Regions from separate parts of the Rahnella sp. WP5 genome, predicted to be linked through region 3. Evidence: predicted binding sites of a transcription regulator. Region 3 holds the regulator's gene; each other region holds the start of a gene.
What was found. Region 3 encodes PurR, which represses purine synthesis genes. Its sites were predicted from a motif close to CANGCAAACGTTTGCNTG; they were not measured.

Region 1: the regulator PurR is predicted to act here: its motif matches at 2,633-2,650, upstream of EX31_RS18145 (amino acid aminotransferase).
Region 2: the regulator PurR is predicted to act here: its motif matches at 5,712-5,729, upstream of purL (phosphoribosylformylglycinamidine synthase).

The regions. Positions count from the first base shown of each region.
Region 1 covers NZ_KN050720.1:191,486-199,606, forward strand. The annotation lists gene asnS (asparagine--tRNA ligase) at 1-1,060, shown strand, start outside; gene ompC (porin OmpC) at 1,360-2,472, shown strand; gene EX31_RS18145 (amino acid aminotransferase) at 2,714-3,904, shown strand; gene EX31_RS18150 (MBL fold metallo-hydrolase) at 3,990-4,637, opposite strand; gene EX31_RS18155 (YcbK family protein) at 4,689-5,240, opposite strand; gene ldtD (L,D-transpeptidase) at 5,420-7,270, opposite strand; gene mukB (chromosome partition protein MukB) at 7,632-8,121, opposite strand, start outside.
Region 2 covers NZ_KN050721.1:118,552-126,672, reverse strand. The annotation lists gene pagP (lipid IV(A) palmitoyltransferase PagP) at 9-629, opposite strand; gene pagP (lipid IV(A) palmitoyltransferase PagP) at 826-1,449, opposite strand; gene purL (phosphoribosylformylglycinamidine synthase) at 1,725-5,615, opposite strand; gene mltF (membrane-bound lytic murein transglycosylase MltF) at 5,894-7,354, shown strand; gene tadA (tRNA adenosine(34) deaminase TadA) at 7,373-7,930, opposite strand; gene yfhb (phosphatidylglycerophosphatase C) at 7,972-8,121, opposite strand, start outside.
Region 3 covers NZ_JQJR01000014.1:18,814-26,934, forward strand. The annotation lists gene EX31_RS13795 (aldo/keto reductase) at 1-370, opposite strand, end outside; gene EX31_RS13800 (DUF1289 domain-containing protein) at 500-739, opposite strand; gene EX31_RS13805 (alkene reductase) at 1,146-2,243, shown strand; gene gloA (lactoylglutathione lyase) at 2,406-2,813, shown strand; gene rnt (ribonuclease T) at 2,906-3,622, shown strand; gene EX31_RS13820 (Grx4 family monothiol glutaredoxin) at 3,698-4,057, opposite strand; gene EX31_RS26500 (hypothetical protein) at 4,038-4,166, opposite strand; gene EX31_RS13825 (C40 family peptidase) at 4,520-5,419, shown strand; gene EX31_RS26555 (cytochrome bd-I oxidase subunit CydH) at 5,585-5,704, opposite strand; gene purR (HTH-type transcriptional repressor PurR) at 6,008-7,033, shown strand; gene punR (DNA-binding transcriptional activator PunR) at 7,071-7,976, opposite strand; gene punC (purine nucleoside transporter PunC) at 8,113-8,121, shown strand, end outside.

The sequences.
Region 1 (8,121 bases), on a different contig from region 3:
ACGCCACAGCATCGAATACCTGCGTGAAGTGGCTCACCTTCGCCCGCGCACCAATCTGATTGGTGCTGTCGCCCGTGTGCGCAACACCCTCTCTCAGGCCATTCACCGTTTCTATCATGAAAACGGGTATTTCTGGGTGTCCACACCGCTGATCACTGCCTCCGATACAGAAGGCGCCGGTGAGATGTTCCGCGTATCGACACTGGATCTGCAAAATCTGCCGCGTACAGACAAAGGCGAAATCGACTTCAGCGAAGATTTCTTCGGCAAAGAAGCGTTCCTGACGGTTTCCGGCCAGCTGAACGGCGAAACGTATGCCTGTGCGCTGTCCAAGGTTTACACCTTCGGTCCGACTTTCCGTGCAGAGAATTCCAACACCAGCCGTCACCTTGCGGAATTCTGGATGGTAGAACCGGAAGTCGCATTTGCGACACTGGATGACATCGCAGCGCTGGCTGAAAACATGCTTAAATATGTTTTCAAAGCCGTTTTAGACGAACGCGCAGACGATATGGCCTTTTTTGCTGACCGTGTAGACAAAGATGCTGTTGCACGCCTTGAGCGATTTGTAACATCCGATTTCGCCCAGGTAGACTACACCGATGCAGTAGAAATATTAATGAATTGTGATCAGAAATTCGAAAACCCGGTTTCATGGGGTGTCGACCTTTCTTCTGAGCATGAACGTTATCTCGCGGAACAGCATTTCAAAGCGCCGGTGGTGGTTAAAAACTATCCGAAAGATATCAAAGCCTTCTACATGCGTATGAATGACGATGGTAAAACCGTCGCGGCAATGGATGTTCTGGCACCGGGCATTGGTGAGATTATCGGTGGCTCTCAGCGTGAGGAACGTCTGGACGTACTGGACGCCCGTATGGCTGAAATGGGGCTAAATAAAGAAGATTATTGGTGGTATCGCGATCTTCGTCGTTACGGCACAGTCCCGCATTCAGGCTTCGGCCTTGGCTTTGAACGTTTAGTCGCCTATGTAACCGGTGTTCAAAACGTTCGTGACGTGATCCCGTTCCCACGTACACCACGTAGTGCAACCTTCTAATTAATTAAACTATTTTTAATTAACATAATAGTTACAAAACTAAGGCCAGCTTTGCTGGCCTTAGTCATTTTCAAAGATAGATCCCTGTCACAAAGTTCCGCAAAATACACATTTTGAAATACATTCTTTCCTGCTGAAACATATTTAGTAATTTAGTAGCATTTTCGCTGTGGATTAAGCTCACCACGGATGGAATAGTGCGTTCAGACACAGGAGACACCAAACTTTCGTAAATAGTTCCGTAAAGAATTATTTAGGCAGTGGCAGGTGTCCAAATAAAACCAATGAGGGTAATAATAATGATGAAGCGCAATATTCTTGCAGTGGTAATCCCTGCTCTGTTAGTTGCTGGTGCAGCTAATGCAGCTGAGATCTATAACAAAGATGGCAACAAACTGGATCTGTACGGTAAAGTTGACGCACGTCACACCTTCTCTGACAATGCTGGCGACGATGGCGACCAGACCTATGTCCGTTTCGGCTTCAAAGGCGAAACTCAAATTAATGACCAACTGACCGGTTACGGCCAGTGGGAATACAACGTTCAGGCTAACCATGCAGAAAGCGCTGGCGACGAAGGCAACAAAACTCGTCTGGGCTTCGCAGGTCTGAAATTCGGTGATGCAGGTTCTTTCGACTACGGTCGTAACTACGGCGTAATCTACGACGTAATGTCCTACACCGACCAATTGCCAATCTATGGCGATGACACCATGTACCAGAACAACGACAACTTCATGATTGGTCGTGGTAATGGCATGGCAACTTACCGTAACAGCAACTTCTTCGGTCTGGTTGATGGCCTGAGCTTCGCTGTACAGTACCAGGGCAAAAACGACGAAGGTCGTGACAGCCGTGGCGCAGTTGATTCCAATGGCGACGGCTGGGGTACTTCTGCCGCTTACGCTATCGGCAACTCAGGTGTTAGCATCACTGGTGCTTACTTCTCTTCTAACCGTACTGTTACTCAGAAACAAGACGGCACTGGCGACAAAGCTGACGCATACGCATTCGGCGCTAAATACGACGCTAACAACCTGTACCTGGCAACCTTCTACGGTGAATCACGTAACACCACCGATTACGGTAACCCGGATGCAATTGCTAACAAAACTCAGAACTTCGAAGTTGTTGCTCAGTACCAGTTCGATTTCGGTCTGCGCCCATCTATCGCATACCTGCAGTCTAAAGGTAAGAGCCTGAACGGTTTCACCAACAACGGTTCTACCTACGCTGGCGGCGATGCTGACCTGGTTAAATATGTAGAAGTTGGTACTTACTACTACTTCAACAAAAACATGTCTACCTATGTTGACTACAAAATCAACCTGCTGGACGACAACAGCTACACCAAAGCAGCGGGTCGCAGCACTGACGACATCGTGGGTGTTGGTCTGCAATACCAGTTCTAATATCACTTAACGATGCGCTTACAGGCGCAGCAAAGTGGATATCAAGGCAGAGCTTCGGCTCTGCCTTTTGCATTTCTGAGTCTTGAAAAGACCGCTTTTCCACCCTCGCCTATAAAATATTTTAATCTCCCACGCCTTCTCACAACTCTGTTTTCTTTTTGCCGCAAACGGTTGGCAAAAGGGGGCGCTGGCGTTACCCTGATGACCTCTTTCGTAATATCAGGCTATGGAATTTTCCGACATGTTTGAAAAAATCACTGCAGCACCTGCTGACCCTATCCTGGGTCTTACCGATCTTTTCCGCGCTGACGACCGCTCTAATAAAATCAATCTGGGGATTGGTGTTTATAAAGACGAAACAGGTAAAACGCCGGTTCTGGCCAGCGTGAAAAAAGCCGAACAGTTCCTGTTGGAAAATGAAACCACTAAAACCTATCTGAGTATCGACGGGTTGCCTGATTTTGCCCGTTGTACACAGGAACTGCTGTTTGGCAAAGACAGCACGGTTATTGCTGATAAACGGGCACGCACCGCACAGACTCCGGGCGGCACTGGCGCTCTGCGTATCGCAGCAGATTTCATCGCTACGCAAACCAGCGCCAGACGCGTGTGGGTCAGTAATCCGAGCTGGCCGAACCATAAAGGTGTGTTCTCTGCTTCGGGTCTGGAAGTTGTGGAATACAATTACTATGACGCCGCAAATCACAGCCTTGATTTCGATGGCATGCTGAAAAGCCTGAGCGAAGCGAAAGCAGGCGACGTGGTGCTGTTCCATGGCTGCTGTCACAATCCAACCGGTATCGATCCTACAGAAGAACAATGGGCACAGCTGGCAGAATTGTCGGTGAGCAACGGCTGGTTACCGTTGTTCGACTTCGCCTATCAGGGCTTTGCAAAAGGTCTGGAAGAAGATGCGGCGGGTCTGCGCCTGTTCGTGGCAAAACATAAGGAATTGCTGGTCGCCAGTTCTTACTCGAAGAACTTCGGCTTATACAATGAACGCGTAGGTGCTTGTACGTTAGTCGCAGCCGATGAAGAAACTGCCGGTCGCGCTTTCAGCCAAATGAAATCGGTTATCCGTGCAAACTACTCCAACCCGCCGTCACACGGTGCTGCGGTTGTAGCCACCATACTGGGTAACGAAGCTTTGCGCACGCTGTGGGAGCAGGAACTAAGCGATATGCGCCTGCGTATCCATCGTATGCGCCAGCTATTCGTCAGCACCTTGCAGGAAAAAGGCGCTCAACAGGATTTCAGCTTTATTATTAACCAGAACGGGATGTTCTCTTTCAGCGGCCTGACCAAAGATCAGGTATTGCGTTTACGTGATGAATTCGGCGTGTACGCGGTGAACTCCGGCCGTATCAACGTTGCCGGCATCACGCTCGAAAATATGGCACCGCTGTGTGAAGCCATCGTCGCCGTACTGTAAAAGATAAGCAGTGTTGCTCAATTAAAAAAGCCCGTCAGGTATCCTGACGGGCTTTTTGTTTTTTGCTGATAAACAGCAAACGTAATTACCAGACCGGCATTTCATCCTGCAGGAACGGGTTCGTTTTACGCTCATAACCAAAGTCTGACATCGGGCCATGACCGGGAATAAAGACCATGTCATCGCCGAGCGGTAATAATTTCGTTTTGATGGAATGAATCAGCGCCTGATGGTCACCACGCGGGAAATCACTGCGGCCTACGCCACCCTTGAAAATCACATCACCAGAAACGGCAATTCGCGCTTTATCATTGATGAAGACAATATGCCCCGGCGTATGGCCTGGGCAATGCAGCACGGATAAGATTTCTTCACCGACACTCACTGAATCCCCTTCTTCCAGCCAGGTATCCGGCGTCAGCGGGTCACAATGGTCGAGGCCAAACATCTGGCTTTGGGTCGGTAACGCATCCAGCAGGAATTCATCTTCTTTTTGTGGTCCGATAACCGGTACCTGATAGTGCGCAGCCAGTTCTGCTGCGGCACCCACGTGATCAAGATGTCCGTGAGTCAGCAAAATTTGCGTAACCAATACACCTTTGGCAGAAACTTCCTGGATGATCCTGGCGGCTTCACCGCCCGGATCAACAATGGCGGCCTGATTGGTTTTAGCACACCAAATCAGTGAGCAGTTTTGGCTGAACGCCGTGACGGTAATAAGATGGGTTTTCATAGAGCTCCACAAAATGACCTGCACATTCCGGCAGGCCATTAATTACACACATCACCAGGTCCGTGCGGGACCGGTATCGATGTGCACAAAGTTACTTCGTGGATAATATCCTACACCACCCATCCGCATTTTTAATGCTGCTTTGCGGATATTGCTCAGTTCGATGCCCTGAATATGGAAATCCATTGCCTGCCCAAGCGTGTGATAGCTGTGCTTCGCTACCCCGCTTCCGGGTTCACGCATGCTGTTGTTTGTCGCCAGTGAGCGGTAACCCGAAATCAGCTGGACTGGTTTATTCGTTCCGCCAAGCATCACCTGCAAACGATAGAGGTGATCGAACAACGCGGGATCGATAGATTTTACTTTTTCCGCACGATAGTCCCTGAACAGATGATTCAACCGGGCCAACTCATCCTTGTTGTAACGCTTTCCATCAAAAAACTCGGTTTTGAGGGTTTCGCCGGTATTGATATTGTTAACGACTAAAATACGCGGGCGAGGTGTGGAAAGAGTGGCGAATGCACGACCTGGAAGTAATGCAATCCCCATAGCGGCACTGCCTAATGCCAGCCATTTACGGCGATGTTTGTCGATTTCATTCATGAACAGTTTACTATCCGGTAAGAGAGTCAAAAATAAGCTCTGATCTGAGCCGTTTTGAACCTTAACTGCCAATTTTCTGCGAGTCAAGGGAACCCATATAAGCAAAACGAGCGTGCCAGTGGCTCACGCTCGTTCGATGGCCAAATACTCTGACCCTTATCAGATTAGTTTTACTGCATTTATTGAAGCAAAATTTCCGCCTGAGGCAGAATTTGTGCACCGGATCTCACCGTTGAATCATAATTGTAAATATCTGTTCTGAATTGCGGCTTACCGTCATCCGCAACCCACGCCGTCAGATAAAACAGTTTTACCGGTATATGATGGCGTATTGCCACATACGTAGTATTGCCGCCCTGCAATGCAGAAGATATTCGCGTGTCATTCCAGCCTGCATCCTGTAACAGCATATTGGCTAATTCAGAAGCCTTATTCACCCTCACACAGCCAGAACTCAGCGCACGAATGTCTTTGCTGAACAAGTTATGGTTTGGCGTGTCATGCAGATAAATGGCATCAGAACTCGGCATATTAAATTTATACCGTCCCAGGGAATTACTTACGCCCGGCGCCTGACGGATGCGATAGGGGAAATGGTTGGGTGATATCATTGCCCAGTCGATCATTGAAGGATCGATGATTTCAGCATCGTTACTCCAGCCAGACAATACCTGATAGCCATGTTGCTGGAAGTAACCGGGATTGTTCATGGCTTTAGGCACGATATCTTCACGCACTAACGTTGTGGGCACATTCCACGGTGGATTGACCACCACATTATTCAATGCACTGCTCATTAACGGCGTTTTACGGCTTGGACGACCGACAATTACCCGTGACGACAACACTTCATTGCCATTGAGATAATAGGTGAGCTGATAGTTTGGAATGTTCACCATGATTCCGGTGTTCACATTGCCTGGAAGAATGCGCAGACGCTGAATATTCAGCGCCAGCAAGGTAGCACGCAATTGCGGAGAGGCATTCAGCCACTGACGGGTACGTCCGCCAATAATACCGTCCGCTTCCAGCCCCTGCCATTTTTGAAAACGCTTAACAGCTTCCACTAAATCCGGTGTGTACTGATTATCAGCGACAGCCACTGGCGCGGGTGTCGCTGGCACTTCTGTCGACTGAACCGTTGGCAGGACATCTTGTACTGATGTTGCGGAAGGGCTGACAGCCGGGGTCGATTGCTGGGCCTTATCAGCGGTTTCATCAACAGACAGATCGTCATTTGCCGCGCTTCCCGGCGTGTTCGGGGCGATAGTTTCATCTGTCGGTTTAGCCACCTTATTCTCTTCAGGCGAGGCGACCATCATACCGGTTCGGGTCAGGATCTCCCGCAAGGCCGGGACATCGTCACTGATCTGGTCCGGACGCAAACTGGCTGATCCTGTCATCACGGGCCATGGTCGATTGTCCGTCAGCATGATTTTCAATGCATCATGCATTTTGGTGTAATAAGGGTGCTGTGGTGCGAGAGTCGACAAATAGTGTGACGTATTGCCCTGACGCACAGCCAGTTGCCACTGATTAATCACAGTCAGCGACGGCGTCGTCATTTTGTACGGTGTGGCGCTGTATAACCACTTATCTCCATTGGCTTCCACGCTGCTCGTAAACTGCAAATAGCCCAGCATTGCATCTGACAACACCACATCACGGGCCATGCCGGTAACTTGCGGATCCGTCAGCCATTTCACCCATTGCGTGAACTGAGGCTGGATCCCCGATATGGCCAGCTCGGCGAGTTGCTGCTGGAATAACTGAACTGTTTCGCGATCGTTCCACATGGGCTGCATATGATTTGCAGCATAAAGCGATGACAGAGATGACAGATACAACGGCCTGATGCCCCTTGGCAATAACTCTGCCTGCAACTGGCTCATGCTCTGTACGCTTGATAGCGTGGTTTTTCCTAATGGCAGCGCGGGCACGGTAGCCCATGCAGCAAACCACGGCGAGAGACCGCTCGCCAGCAGACAGCTGGCGACTAAAAACCTGAGAGACCTTTGATTCATTAACATCTTCCCTTGCCTCCCGATAAGGTGCTCAATCTCATCCCCAAAATTGAGCCAACAGCTCTTGGAATAAGTATATAAAGAGAATTCTTTTTTTGCGTAGGAACTCAATGAAATAGAGCCCGCGTGTAACGTAAAGACTCTAAGCCAGCTGTCAGTTTAAATAAAGTCTTCCCTTACGTGTTTATGTGCTGTTTTCAGGCATTCGTCTATAAATTGCGCAGCACCTTAGCGTTGGCTTACAAACTATTTAGTTCACCACAACTTTTTAAAGAAATATAAGTGAAATGGATGCAATTTCAATAAAAAGCCCCGGCGCTCAGGCCGGGGCTTTTAAAAATCAGACATCTTATTTATCTGAAAACACTCAGGAAACGTCAGCTTCCGTATTGACCAGTGCCGGAAGTTCAGGTGCGAATCCACGCAAACCGACCACGTGTACATGTTCATTATTGCCGAACACTTTACGTACCAGTTTATAGGTCGTGCCTTTTTCAGGGCTGATGTTTTCCGGTGCCGCAATAATCAGCTGCATTTCCAGACGGTCGCAAAGCTCGAACAGCGTGGCGATAGATTTAGCATCCAGACGTGCGGCTTCATCAAGGAACAGCAGACGACAAGGCGAAATATCCTTCCCGCGCATACGGCTCGATTCGTCTTCCCAGCTCTGAACCACCATCACCAGAATCGACATACCGGTACCGATCGCTTCACCCGTTGACAGCGCCCCGCTTTCTGCGCGTAACCAGCCGTCAGAACCACGGTTCACTTCCACTTCCATTTCGAGATAGTTGCGGTAATCCAGCAGTTCTTCACCAATAGTTTGCGGTGTGCGCTGACCCATATCAATTTGCGGG
Region 2 (8,121 bases), on a different contig from region 3:
AAAACGCATCAGAACTGATAACGCAGCCACGCAAAGAACACATTGCCGTTATTGTAGGTTCCCGGAATATACGTCGCCTGGAAGGTCAGTTTGTTATAGCCGACAGAAGCCAGCGGTAAAACAATCGGGATAGGAATATATTCATAATCGTCACGCGCCGTCACCGCCGCGGTATATCCCAGCCCTAAGCGAAAGTTTTTATCTTCTGCTGGCGTCCATATTTTTTCCCAGCCGTAACCGCCGATGGGTTCCCATTTATTGTGGGAATCTTTAAACGCCATAAAATAAATGCCATTCCAGTTACCCTTTTCATCATATCTGGAAATACCATAGCCTCCCCCCCATGGACGTTCGTTGTATTTATCGGTTTTCTCTTTATCGTAGGTCAGACGGTTATGCCAGGTGATTACCGGCAGATACAAATCCTGTGCATCAGAATCATTCCAGGTCGTTGAGACTTTATCGGTGAAGTCTGACCACACGTTCGCAGCCAGCGATTTGTACTGAATGGTATCGGGATCGCTGACGGGGTTAGTACCACTATTATTAGCTGATGCTGACGCACTCACACTGATGGCGCCAAAAAAAATGATTTCCCTGATAACGTTTCTAATATTAACGATGTGCATTTATTGTTTTAACTCCATGTTGAAGCTCTATCATAACTCCATCATGAATGAAGAATATAAACACGGATAAAACAAAAATACTGTAAATCGTTAATCATCTGAACTTTAAGAAAATGGTTTTCCAATTATCAGATTTTTCCTGAAACCAATACAACATTTCTTACACTCACAAACATTACTTTAAAGACTATTCCTATTAAATTTGCAAACGCAGCCAGCCAAAAAGTACATTCCCCTTAGAATTTGTACCGGGAATATAGGTAGCCTGGAAAGTCAGTCTCGAGTACCCGACAGACACCAGCGGCAGGACTAACGGGAAGGGGACGTAATCATAATTATCCCGCGCCGAGACAGCAGTTATATACCCCGCCCCCAGACGAAATTCTTTATCATCCAGTGGCTGCCATATTTTTTCATAAGCGTAACCGGCCACAGGCTCCCATTTATTAAAGGAGTCTTTAAAGGCCATTGCATAAATCCCGTGCCAGTTTCCTTTTTCATCATAACGTGAAATACCATAACCGCCGCCCCACGGATGTTCATTATACCCATCAATTTGTTTTTGACTGTGTGTATGCCGGTTATGACGCGTTAATACAGGCAGAAAGAGATCCTGCTGCTGAGGTGCCATCCATGTTTCAGCAACATTATTTTTATAGGAATCCCATAAGCCTTTATCATTTTCTTGCGAGGAAACATTCTGTTGCTGAGAATTAATAACATTATCTTGCGCCTTAACATTAATTGAAAGCAATAATGAAAAGGTTAAAAATGCAAAAGCGAATGCTGCGCGATAATTCACGGAATATAAATTTTTCATTGGCGTTAAAGCCCTGTTGAGTTGACCGGGGCAGTATATAACGACAAACACATATAAATAGTTAATCATTAATTAAGCAATGATAAACCACATGAATGTAATAAAGTTATTTCATTATAAAACAATGCATTAGAAATTTATGGTCGCGTGTAAACTGAAATTTTCTTTTACACAGAGCCGCTTTGGCTGAAGTTTACTTCTTTGCCGGATACCCGGATACAAAAAATCCGCAGGCTTTCGCACTGCGGATTTTTATTACTGAGGCTTATTAAGCATCAACCAAGCTGTTTACGCGCATTACGGAACATGCGCATCCACGGGCTGTCTTCGCCCCACTCTTCCGGATGCCAGGAGTTGCTGACCGTGCGGAAAACACGCTCCGGGTGCGGCATCATTACAGTGACGCGGCCTGACAGGTTAGTGACCGCGGTGATCCCGTTCGGGGAGCCGTTAGGGTTCGCCGGATAGTTTTCGGTCGCATGACCGTTATTATCCACAAAGCGCAGCGCCACCAGATTGCTGTGCTCGATTTGCGCCAGATGCGCGGCGTCACGGACTTCCACGTGTCCTTCGCCGTGGGAAACCGCGATTGGCATACGTGAACCGGCCATGCCCTGCATAAACATCGACGGGCTGGCCGTCACTTCCACCAGGCTGAAACGCGCTTCGAAGCGGTCAGACAGGTTACGCACGAAGCGTGGCCAATGCTCTGCGCCCGGGATCAGCTCTTTGAGGTTAGACATCATCTGACAACCGTTACACACGCCCAGTGCCAGCGTCTGCGGACGGTGGAAGAATTCTTCAAACTCTTCGCGCACGCGGTCGTTGAACAGGACGGATTTCGCCCAGCCTTCACCCGCACCCAGCACGTCACCGTAAGAGAATCCACCGCACGCTACCAGCGTGTGGAAACCCTGTAAATCACGGCGACCGGCCAGCAGGTCACTCATATGCACGTCAACCGCATCGAAACCGGCACGGTGGAAAGCAGCAGCCATTTCAACGTGTGAGTTCACACCCTGCTCGCGCAGAACGGCGACTTTCGGACGCGCACCTTTGGCGATGTATGGCGCGGCTACGTCTTCATCCGGAGCGAAAGTCAGTTTGACGTTCAGACCCGGATCGAGATCGTTGGTTTTCGCCTGATGTTCCTGATCGGCACATTCAGGGTTATCGCGCAGACGCTGCATCTGCCAGGTGGTTTCTGCCCACCAGGTGCGCAGCGTGGTACGGCTTTCGCTGTACACCGGCTTACTGCCGGAAGTGATGATGAAGCGATCGCCGGTTTCCACGGTACCGAGGTAATGTGTGCAATCCGCCAGACCAAAATCAGCCAGCGTTTTTTCCACCGCTTCACGGTCTGATGCACGAACCTGGATCACGGCGCCCAGTTCTTCGTTGAACAACGCAGCCAGCACATCGTTGCCCAGCGCAGCGATATCTGCAGTCAGGCCGCAATGCCCGGCAAAGGCCATTTCAGCCAGCGTCACCAGCAAACCACCGTCGGAACGGTCATGGTAGGCCAGCAATTTCTGTTCAGACACCAGCGCCTGCATGGCGTTGAAGAAACCACCCAGTTGCTCTGCACTGCGAACGTCAGCAGGCGTGTTACCGAGCTGGCGGTAAACCTGCGCCAGCGCCGTAGCGCCCAGTGCGTTATGACCTGCCCCCAGATCCACCAACAGCAATGCGGTGTCACCCTGGTCGGTGCGCAGTTGCGGCGTCACGGTATGGCGGACGTCTTCGACTCGGGCAAACGCGGTGATTACCAATGACAGCGGAGACGTCATCTCGCGTTGTTCGTTACCTTCCTGCCAGCGGGTTTTCATCGACATGGAGTCTTTGCCCACAGGAATAGTAATACCCAGCGCCGGACACAGTTCTTCGCCCACCGCTTTTACAGCCGCGTATAAACCGGCATCTTCGCCCGGGTGACCGGCCGCAGACATCCAGTTAGCAGAAAGCTTAACGCGTTTCAGGCTGCCGATTTCCACCGCAGCAATATTCGTGAGCGCTTCGCCTACGGCCATGCGACCAGAGGCAGCGAAGTCCAGCAAGGCAACCGGAGCGCGTTCGCCCAGTGACATCGCTTCGCCGTGGTAGCTGTCGAGGCTGGCGGTGGTGACTGCGCAGTCGGCTACCGGGATCTGCCACGGGCCGACCATCTGGTCGCGCGCGACCATGCCGGTGACGGTGCGGTCGCCGATGGTGATCAGGAAGGTTTTTTCCGCCACGGCTGGCAAATGCAGAACGCGATTTACCGCTTCCGCAATCTGGATGTTTTCCGCATTCAGGTCATCACCTTTCGCTTTCAATGTGGTGACGTCGCGGGTCATTTTTGGCGTTTTACCCAGCAGGACATCCAGCGGCATATCAATTGGCTGGTTGTCGAAATGGCTGTCTTTCAGAGAAAGATGCATTTCTTCGGTGGCTTCACCGATGACCGCGTAAGGTGCTCGTTCACGCTGGCAAATCGCATCGAACTGTTCAAGCTGCGCCGGAGAAACCGCCAGCACATAACGTTCCTGTGATTCGTTACACCAGACTTCCAGCGGGCTCATGCCCGGTTCGTCGTTCAGGATGTCACGAAGCTGGAAACGACCACCACGGTTGCCATCGCTGACCAGTTCCGGCATGGCGTTAGATAAACCGCCGGCACCCACATCATGGATAAATAAAATCGGGTTGGCTTCGCCCAGTTGCCAGCAGCGGTCGATCACTTCCTGACAACGGCGTTCCATTTCCGGGTTGTCGCGCTGTACGGAAGCAAAATCCAGATCGGCATCAGACTGACCGGAAGCCATAGAAGACGCCGCGCCGCCACCCAGACCGATATTCATCGCCGGGCCGCCAAGTACAATCAGTTTCGCGCCAACCGTGATTTCACCTTTCTGCACGTGATCGGCACGGATGTTGCCGATACCGCCCGCCAGCATGATCGGTTTGTGGTAACCGCGCAGTTCAGGGCCGTTGTGACTATTGACGTTTTCTTCGTAAGTACGGAAGTAGCCCAGCAACGCCGGACGACCGAATTCGTTGTTAAATGCTGCGCCGCCCAGCGGGCCATCGGTCATGATATCCAGCGCGGTAACGATACGATCCGGCTTACCAAAATCTTCTTCCCACGGCTGTTCAAAACCAGGAATACGCAGGTTTGACACGGAGAAACCGACCAGACCGGCTTTCGGTTTCGCGCCGCGACCGGTTGCACCTTCGTCACGGATTTCACCGCCGGAACCTGTGGCCGCACCCGGCCACGGAGAGATCGCCGTCGGGTGGTTATGGGTTTCGACCTTCATCAGGATATGCGCCTGCTCCTGATGGAAATCGTACAGACCGTCTTTCGCATCGGCGTAGAAGCGACCGACCTGCGAACCTTCCATCACGGCGGCGTTATCTTTATACGCGGACAGCACGTGATCGGGAGTGTGTTCGAACGTATTCTTGATCATCTTAAACAGGGATTTCGGCTGCGTTTCGCCGTCGATAATCCAGTCTGCGTTGAAGATTTTGTGACGGCAGTGTTCTGAGTTTGCCTGTGCGAACATATACAGTTCGATGTCCGTCGGGTTGCGCCCCAACGACGTAAAGGCATCCATCAGATAATCAATTTCGTCCTGAGCCAGTGCCAGACCTAATTTGGTGTTGGCGACTTCCAGAGCGCCACGGCCAACGCCCAGGATATCCACATGCTGCACCGGAGCCGGCTGATGCTGCGCAAACAGCGCGCTGGCGTCTTCCAGATGACCAAAGACAGTTTCCATCATGCGGTCATGCAGTAATGCGCCCAGTTCATTCCACTGTGGTTCGGTCAGTTGCGGCGCCTGTACATAAAATGCCAGACCGCGTTCCAGACGCACAACCTGCGACAAGCCGCAATTGTGTGCAATATCGGTAGCTTTGGAAGACCACGGAGAAATGGTGCCAGGGCGCGGGGTAACCAGCAGTAAACGACCAGAAGGAGCGTGTTCAGCGAGAGAAGGACCGTATTTCAGGAGGCGTTGTAACTTGGTTTGTTCGTCCGAACTCAGCGGCGCGCTGACATCGGCAAAATGTACATATTCGGCGTAGATATCGCTGACCGGAAGACGGGCTTCCTGACAACGGGACAACAATTTGTTAATGCGAAAAGCCGACAAAGCGGGCGAACCACGCAGTATTTCCATAATCACAGATCTCTCGTCTTCGAAGACACTGACCACAGTGCTTCTTTGGGCGCAACAGGGGGAAAACGCGGGCTATTATAAAGAAAGCTGACGCCCGACGAAACCGTTTGCGCAGGGAAACTTGATATTCATTTATAGCCCCACATATTTTACGGATATCATGAATAAAGTTGCAGACTGCCGTTTTGTTGAGCAAAATGCGTCAGCACTGGGGATATAGCCATACTAACTGCACAGCATAGCGTAAAAAAACAAGAGCGCCGCAGCGAGATAACTATTTGACGCGACTAAAAATTAATTATGTTCTGATGGGGATCGCCGCCCTGTTACTGGCGCTGGCTTTATGGCCGGCAGTCCCGTGGCACAGAGGTGAAGGCGACCAACTGGATCAAATAAAATCCCGTGGAGAATTGCGCGTAAGCACGCTCAATTCTCCACTGACTTTTATGAACTCCCCGGAAGGCAATCTCGGTTTCGATTACGAACTGGCTAAACGCTTTGCAGATTATCTGGGCGTGCAGCTGGTCGTGACACAGCACACCACCATTGAGAGCATGTTCGACGATCTGGATCATGATAATACTGACATGCTGGCTTCCGGTCTGGTGTACAACAATGAGCGGCTGAAAAACTACCGTGCTGGCCCGGAATACTATTCCGTTTCCCAGCAACTGGTTTACCGGCAGGGATCAGTGCGCCCGAAAAGCTTCGCAGACATCAAAGGCTCGCTGGTGGTGTCTGCTGGCAGCGCGCATATCGCCACACTGGAAGCCGCCAGCAAAAAGTATCCCGACCTCGCGTGGACCACGACCGATAAGATGTCACCCCGCGATCTGTTGCAGCAAGTCGAGAACGGTAAACTTGATTATACGCTGGGCGATTCGGTGACCATCGCCCTGATGCAGCGTGTTTATCCGCGTCTTGCGGTGGCTTTTGATGCGACTGACGACGAACCTGTGACCTGGTACTACCGCAAACAACCTGATGACGACAGCCTTTCTGCCGCCATGCTGGACTTTTTCAGCCAGATTTCAGAAGACGGCACCCTGGAAAAGCTGGAAGAAAAATATCTCGGGCACGTGGGCGATTTTGATTACGTTGATACCCGGACTTTCCTCAATGCCATCGACAGTACGCTGCCGGATTTACAGCCGCTGTTCGAAAAGTATGCCGGGAATATTGACTGGCGTTTACTGGCGGCTATCGCCTATCAGGAGTCCCACTGGGATCCGCAGGCGAAATCCCCGACCGGTGTACGGGGTGTGATGATGCTGACCCGCGCTACCGCTGGCGGATTGAATGTCGACGACCGCACGGATGCCGAGCAAAGCATCCGTGGCGGTGCCCAGTATCTGTCGCATCTGATGGATAAAATGCCGGAATCTGTTCCGCAGGATGAACGGATCTGGTTTGCGCTGGCAGCCTATAACATGGGTTACGGCCATATGCTGGATGCCCGCAAACTGACGGCGCAACAGAAAGCCAATCCGGACAGCTGGGCAGATGTGAAACAGCGTCTGCCGATGCTGAATCAGAAACGCTTCTTCAGCCGGACGACTTACGGTTATGCACGCGGCACACAGGCATATAACTATGTGGAGAATATCCGTCGTTATCAGCTGAGTCTGGTGGGATATCTGATGGAAAAGGAAAAACAGCAGGCACAGAAAGCGGCCTTGCAGGCTCAGTTAGGTCAGGGATATCCGGTGGTGAATGCGCAGGAAGCGCTGGCACCGTAAGACTGGCAGGCCTGTTTCTCAGGCCTGATCATCCGCCGCATCACCGGCCTGCGCGGCACGCTCTGCCAGTCGCAGCGCTTTTTTCTGGCTGCGGCGAAAACGAAAAAATGCACTCAGTTGTTCCGAACACGCTTCTGCCAGCACACCCGCCGTAATCTCCACCTGATGATTCATGCCCGGATGGCGCAATACATCGAGCAAAGAGCCCGCTGCGCCGGTTTTGGCATCAGCGGCACCATACACCACGCGACGGATCCGGCTGTGGATCATCGCCCCCGCGCACATAACACAAGGTTCCAGGGTAACGTACAATGTGGCATTGAGCAGACGATAATTTTGCACGGCGTTGCCGCCCTGACGTAATGCCATGATTTCGGCATGCGCTGTCGGATCATGATGGCCGATAGACCGGTTCCAGCCTTCACCAATCACCTGATTGTCTAAAACCAGTACCGCCCCCACAGGCACTTCACCCTCATCCTGCGCTTTCAGCGCCAGATTCATAGCCTGTCGCATCCAGTGTTCATCATCATTCATTATTGCCAACTCTGCGTCTGCCACTTCAACCTCAATCATTTTTTACCGGCAGACATTTTATCTGAATTTTGCGCTGGCGGTTATTCCAGTTGCTGTAACTCGCCCTGTTTACTGACGCGAAAACGATGCTCACAAAAGAACAACAACGGATTGTCCTGTTTGCTGTCGCTGTATCCGCTGTAAAGTTTAAGCGGTGAGCCAATGCGGCTTTCGAGTTGCACGACTTTCTC
Region 3 (8,121 bases):
AATCCAGATAATCGGTACGCAGATTGCGCAGTGATTGCTCCGCACGGTCCACAATGTACTGCGTATCCGTAATGTAATGACCGATTTTGTTGTCGGGATCTGCCGTGGTGGCGATGCCGCATTTACTGACCAGTTGCATTTTTTCGCGCAAAGAGGGGTTAAGACGCAACGCCTCACCAAATGCCGCTTCGCACTGATAGCCGCCATAAATATCTGCATGATCGACTGTCGTAATGCCCATTTCAATGTGCTGTTCCATGAACGCCAGAACCTGTTGCGGCGTCATGTTCCATTCCATCAGCCGCCAGTAACCACAAATCAGCGTTGAAAATACCGGCCCTTGCGGAGAAATCGGGGTGTATGCTTCCATTGTGAATCCCTTATATTTTCGATTTTCGACCCACAGAATACACAACGCCCGTGGTGCTGTATTGATGCGACGCGCAAGAATTGTCAGGAAGCGGACCGCCGTCACGATGGCGATAAATGACAGGTGAAATCAGAACAACTCCGGTTGCTGCGGCAAGGGTTCGTCCGGCTGTTTTCCTGCACGTTGCTGACGCTGCAGGCGTTGCTGACATAACCGCAGCACATGGCGTTTTTCTGTGTCAGTCATTTTTATCCAGCCGAAACGCTCCTCGCGGCTGCGCAGGCAGCCACGGCAATAACCGCGTTCATCAGCCTGACAAATGCCACGGCATGGACTGGGGATGTCAAAAAATTCGAGCTGCTGAGCCACACACCCTCCGCAAATAACGGTGAACATTTATTCAAGACGCTTTCCTGCTATCCCGCAAGGTAATTTACGTCTTATGTTTCATTCTTCAAATATCTGCAACACAGACCTGCTACCGTCCGTTTAGCCGTTTTCACCTGTCGGAAAATGGCCCTACTGTTTCGCAAGCCCTCACCAAGAAAACAGAGGTTTGCCCTCACCTCAGCCGGCACCCGCCGGCTCTTTTTCAATCTTTTTTGCCCTTAAAGTATGGATGCAAACCTGAAATCAGGATGCGTTTGGTGAAAAAGCACCGTGCGCGTAGTCACAAACAGGTCAGATGCGATAGAAAGGTGGCATTAAGAAAGGGTCGGGTGACGTGAAAGTTATCCATGAACGTCTTACCGATCAGTCCATTAACGTCGGAGTTATTGAAATGACCAAGCTTTTCACCCCCATTGTTGTCGGTAAAAACACGTTGTCTAACCGTGTCTTTATGGCACCGCTTACCCGTCTGCGCAGCATCGAACCGGGTGACATCCCTACACCGCTCATGGGCGAATATTACGCACAGCGTCACAGTTCTGGCCTGATCATTACTGAAGCCACTCAGGTTTCATTCCAGGCGAAAGGGTATGCCGGCGCACCTGGCCTGCATACGCCGGAACAAGTCGCTGCATGGAAAAAAATCGTGGACGGCGTACATCAGAAAGACGGACGCATTGCGGTTCAGCTGTGGCACACCGGACGTATCTCGCATAACAGCGTTCAGCCTGACAACCAGACACCGGTCGCGCCTTCGGCCGTCAACCCGAACACGCGGACCAGCTTGCGTGATGAGCAAGGTCACGCCATTCGTGTCGATTGCCCGACACCGCGTGCCTTAGCGCTCAGCGAAATTCCGGGGATCGTGAATGATTTCCGTCATGCTGCCGCCTGCTCCGCCGAAGCTGGTTTCGATTACATCGAACTGCATGCCGCGCACGGCTATCTGCTGCATCAGTTTATGTCTCCGGCGTCCAACCTGCGTGAAGATGAATACGGCGGCAGCATTGAAAACCGTACCCGTCTGACGCTGGAAGTGGTTGATGCTGCCATCGGGGCTATTGGCGCTGAACGTGTGGGCATCCGCATTTCGCCAATGGGTCCCTTCAACGGGCTGGATAACGGCGAAGATCAGGAACAGGCGGCTATCTACCTGCTCGATGAACTGAACAAGCGCAAACTCGCTTACCTGCATATCTCCGAACCGGACTGGGCTGGCGGCAAACCTTACTCCACGGAATTCCGGGCAGTGATCCGTGCGCATTATCAGGGTGTGATTGTGGGGGCGGGTGCTTACACCGCAGAAAAAGGCGAAGAACTGATCGAAAAAGGTTATATCGATGCCGTGGCATTTGGCCGCAGCTATATCGCTAACCCTGATCTGGTTGAGCGCCTGAAATCTCATGCGCCTCTCAACGAACCCAAACCGGAAACTTTCTACGGCGGCGGTGCGCAAGGCTATACCGATTATCCGACACTGTAATAATTAAAAAAGAGTGATTCACTCCTTGCAGCAGAAGAGGCCCTCCTTCTGCTGTTTTTTTTGGTCAGTCATTCAACAAGCCGTCGCCGTAATACAGACAAAACGGCGGCTATCAGTTAGGCTTGACCCGTTAACTCTCATCCTGCAAATAAAGAGGAACCTATGCGTTTACTCCACACCATGCTTCGCGTTGGCGATCTGCAACGTGCTATCAGCTTCTATACCGATGTTTTAGGTATGCGTTTGCTGCGTACCAGCGAAAACACTGAATATAAATACTCTCTGGCTTTCGTCGGTTATACCGAAGAAAGTGAAGGTGCAGTGATCGAGCTGACCTATAACTGGGGCGTCGACAGCTACGACATCGGCACGGCTTACGGTCATATCGCATTGGGCGTTGATAACGTCGCGCAAACCTGTGATGACATCCGTAATGCAGGGGGGAAAGTGACCCGTGAAGCCGGCCCGGTCAAAGGCGGATCTACCATTATCGCGTTTGTAGAAGATCCGGACGGCTATAAAATCGAGCTGATCGAATCCAAACACGCAGGTCAGGGGCTGGGGAATTAATCTTCCCCGAACACTGACAGGGGCGCAATCGCGCCCTTTTTTATTGACCCATTTTTGCCACAACCCTGCAAGTGGCGGCAAAATTTGCCATAATGCGTGCTGAATTCGATGAAGATAAGAAACTAATGGCCGAGAATAGTGACATTAACGCCCTGAGAGGCCGTTTTCGTGGTTTTTATCCCGTGGTTATCGACGTAGAAACCGCCGGATTTAATGCCAAAACCGATGCGCTGCTGGAAATTGCAGCCATCACCCTGAAGATGGATGAGGACGGCTGGCTGCAAAGCGATGAGACCGTGCATTTCCACGTCGAGCCCTTTGAAGGCGCGATACTGGTGCCGGAAGCCCTGGCGTTTAACGGTATCGATCCGACCAATCCGTTACGCGGTGCAGTCAGTGAATATGAAGCCCTGCATGAGATTTTCAAAGTCATCCGTAAAGGGATGAAAGAGCAAAACTGTAACCGCGCGATCATCGTGGCGCACAACGCCAATTTTGATCACAGCTTCCTGATGGCAGCGGCTGAACGTGCCGGACTGAAACGTAATCCGTTCCACCCTTTTGCCACGTTTGATACCGCCGCATTAAGCGGGCTGGTGCTTGGGCAAACGGTGCTGGCAAAAGCCTGTATCAGCGCGGGCATCGTCTTTGACAGCAGCCAGGCACATTCTGCGTTGTATGACACCGAGCGCACAGCCGAGTTGTTCTGCGAGCTGGTCAACCGCTGGAAACGCTTAGGCGGCTGGCCTCTGGCGCTTTCAGACGAAGAAGTCGAAGACGAAACAGCATCGGAAGAAAATCAGCAATAACAACTTTTGCACCGAACTGAAGACAAAAAAAGAGCGACATCATGTCGCTCTTTTTACTTTCCGGCCGAAAAACCGTTAGTCTTCTGTCGTATTACTCTCTTCAGAAGATTTGTATTTCTCAGCGGTTTCTTTGATCAACTGCTGCAGTTCGCCGCGCTGGAACATCTCAACCACGATGTCGCAGCCGCCAACCAGTTCACCGTCAACCCACAGTTGCGGGAACGTTGGCCAGTTAGCAAATTTTGGCATCTCAGCACGGATGTCCGGGTTCTGCAGGATATCCACGTAAGCGAAACGCTCGCCACAGGCTGAAAGCGCCTGAACAGCCTGAGCGGAGAAACCGCAGCTTGGCAGTTTTGGCGAACCTTTCATGTACAGCAGAATCGGGTTTTCAGAAACTTGCTTCTGAATTTTTTCAATTGTTGGAGTGGTCATTTCTTGCTTCCTCAAGCCGGTACAGGCTGTCACGATCATTACTCTTCACGCGCAGCATAAAGAGACGGTGCGCAATCACAATACCTTCTATTGTAACGATGGCAGCCATCAGATAAAAACGCCATTTTTTGTGGGGTCTTTCTCAATACTGGCATTTTATTTAACAATCTTTAATGTGTGCGCTCAGGCTCACATCTTTAAACATTCATTGAGAATAACATTTTTGACGTTCACCGATAACGCCAGATTTGCAAAATTCCATTCTTTAACTCAAATATTAACACCATGAAAAGTGGTTATTTTTTTGACTAAAAATGGCGGTTATTTCGACATAAAAAAAGCCATTAACTTTTTCTCACAATATGATCTAGAATCGAGTCAATTCGTGCTTTTTTGTCAGGTTCTTTTAGGCAATACTCTGACATCCCTGATGTTTAACCTACCACTCATGGTAACGAAGCTATGCGCTTACTGTTCACGCTTTTTGTGCTGCTCTTTACCCAGCTATTTCTGAATATGGCACATGCATCGCCGCAGACACGTGTTTCTGCCGATCAGCGTAAAAGCCATGTTAATCAGGCTGCACCTGAAGAACGGCGAAAGCGAAAAACGGTGGCCGCGAAAACCAGTAAAAAAACTAAAATCGCGCCAGTGACAGAACAAAAAATTCAGGACAAGAATTCGAAGAAGAAAGTTAAAAGCACCGAACTGGCTAAACGAAAGACCACGACGGAGAAAAGTGTCAAAACGACCCGGGCCGAAAGTAAAAAAGAAAAGACACTGAAGACCACGCGGGCCGAAAGCAAAACAGAGAAACACGTCAAAACCCGTTCACTCGCGAAAAACAGCACAGAAAGGGTCAGTAAAAAAGAAGCGTATGGCCGGCACCGTAAAGGTAAAAAGCCTGAAGAAGACAGCAAACCGATTACGCTAAGTGCAACGCATAAAAAACGCTATCAGCATGCCCAGCAAACGGCGATGACCAAACTGATGCATCAGGTAGGAAAACCGTATCGCTGGGGCGGAACCTCGCCGAATACCGGTTTTGATTGCAGCGGCTTAGTCTATTACGCCTACAAAGATTTGATCCGTATTAAGATGCCACGCACAGCGAATGAAATGTATCACCTGCGCGATGCGGCTCCGGTTAAACGCGGCGAACTTGAAAGCGGTGATCTGGTGTTCTTCAGAATCAATAACCGCGGCGCAGCAGACCATGTTGGTGTTTACGTGGGGAACGGCAAGTTTATTCAGTCTCCAAGAACGGGCGAAGACATTAAAATCACCTCTCTCGGCGACGATTACTGGCAAGATCATTATGTGGGTGCACGCCGGGTAATGACGCCGAAAACGATCCGATAATAAACAATTCGTTAAGTCTGAAGTTTCGCTAATCAGCCATTGAATAGCATTTAACGAAGAGTTTCTGCAGGGAAGAGTATCGGCGGTAACGGCCACTGCGTAAAATTGAAAAGGGCGATTCCTGTAACAGGAATCGCCCTTTTTTATCGCGGTTCACTTACTGAATCAGTTCATCACCGCAGTGAAGCTGAAAGCGATAATCATAAGCAAAGCGCATACCGTGGTGATCAACGATAATTTCAGGTTGCTGTCCATCAAACCCCCTTTCGGATCAAATTGTGGCATTTTTTAAGCCACACTAATTGTGTGCCAACGCATTTTCGCATAATTAACATTTAAAATCTTGTGCTGAATGACAATGTATCCCTGAGAATTTTACTTCCACTTTCCTGCATTATAAGAGAAAATTGTCGGTTAACACGCCTGTGTGCCGGTTGATTTCACCCGAGAGTATTTCACGCCTCATTCTGAAGAATCCACCCAACGATTTCACTGCCCTTTTAGAAGCCAGCAGTGAGATCCACGCAAGCAAACGATTAACATAATGCTAACGTGCTGAAACACGTGAGTTCAGGAGTCATTGTTTACATGGCAACGATTAAAGATGTCGCAAAGCGCGCTGGCGTTTCCACTACAACCGTGTCGCACGTCATCAATAAAACACGTTTCGTCGCCGAAGAAACCAAAGAAGCGGTTCTCCTTGCAATCAAAGAGTTACATTACTCGCCGAGTGCTGTAGCCCGCAGTCTGAAGGTCAATAACACCAAAACGATCGGTCTGCTTGCCACCTCCAGCGAAGCGCCCTATTTTGCCGAAGTGATTGAAGCCGTAGAAAACAGCTGCTTCTCCAAAGGCTATACGCTGATTTTGTGTAACTCGCATAATAATCTGGAAAAACAACAAGCCTACCTGCAAATGCTGGCGCAAAAACGCGTCGATGGCTTGCTGGTGATGTGCGCGGAATATCCTGATGAGTTGCTCAATATGCTCGAGGAGCACCGTTCGATCCCAATGGTGGTCATGGACTGGGGCGAAGCGCGTAAGAACTTCACCGACAGCATTATTGATAATGCTTTCGAAGGGGGTTACATGGCCGGGCGTTATCTGATTGAACGCGGTCATCGTGATATTGGGGTGATCCCGGGCCAACTGGCACGTAATACCGGCGGTGGCCGCTTCCAGGGTTTTGTGAAAGCACTGACTGAAGCCAATATTCCGCTGCGTGACGAATGGGTAGTTCAGGGCGATTTCGAGCCAGAATCGGGCTATCAGGCGATGCATAAAATTCTGATGCAGAAGCACCGCCCGACTGCCGTATTCTGTGGTGGCGATGTGATGGCAATGGGCGCAATCTGTGCCGCAGACGAACTGGGCCTGCGCGTTCCTCAGGATATTTCCGTGATCGGTTACGACAATGTGCGTAACGCCCGCTACTTCTCCCCCGCGCTGACAACCGTGCATCAGCCGAAAGAACGTCTGGGTGAAATGGCCTTTACCATGTTGCTGGACAGAATTGTCAGTAAGCGTGAAGAGTCTCAGACCATTGAGGTGCATCCGAAACTGGTCGAACGCCGTTCCGTAGCCGATGGTCCGTACCGCGATTACCGCCGTTAACAGATATCGAACGCCTGCAGATGCAGGCGTTTTTTTTCTAATCGCGCAGCCATTCCTGATTCATGGTTTCTGTATCGCCCATATATTCCAGCAACCAGGCCAGCGAGGGTGACGGATTGCTTTGATCCCATGTCAGGCAACACGGGCTGTCGGGAAACGTATTTTCCAGCGTCAGCACCTGCAACTTTTTCTGTTCTATCCACGGCGTGACGCGATGAACCGGCATCATACCCACGCATAAGCCCTCGGTCAGGCATTCCAGCGCGCAGGTCCAGTCTGGCACGACCAGCCGCCGCTGGTTATCCAGCGTCCATGTATCCCGCTTAGGCAATGTCCGGGAGGTGTCTTCCAGACAGAGTGCAGGATAAGGCCGCAACTCATCATCATTCAGCGCGCCGGATAACTGCGCAAGCGGATGTTGCGGGCTGACGACGCAATGCCAGTCCATAAATCCCATGTCACGAAAACTGAAGCCCCCGCCAACCGGTATCGCGCGTGTAGCACCGATCGCCACGTCTGCCCGCCCGTCAACCAGCGCATCCCAGACACCATTAAACACTTCTGAGTGAATAATGAGTTCGGTGTCCGCAAAATGGCGGTAGAAATCGAGCACCAGACGCCGTGTCCGTGCGGGTTTTACAATCCGGTCAACCGCCACACGTAATTCGCCGCGCCAGCCGTTCGCCACCTGCTGACACTGCCGGCGCGTGGCTATCATTTTTTTTGTCAGAATCCGCGCTTCATCGACAAAAACCTTTCCCGCAGGCGTCAGTACCACGTCACGATGGCGACGTTCAAACAACGGCACGGCCAGCCACTGCTCAAGCTGACGGACGGTATAGCTGATAGCAGAAGGCACGCGGTGCAAATCTTGCGCTGCCGCACTAAAACTACCCGTTCTTGCCACGGCATCTACCACTTCAAGGGCGTATTCTGACCACATAATTCAGCCTTCAATATTTTTGATAGCAGAGTGCAAATATTAGCGTTTCACAAGCCTGTTATCAAAGCGTTAAACTCCGCCTCCGGTATGTAATCTGCATCACATCATCTGCAATAAATAAATTAACGAGACGATAATGAAACCC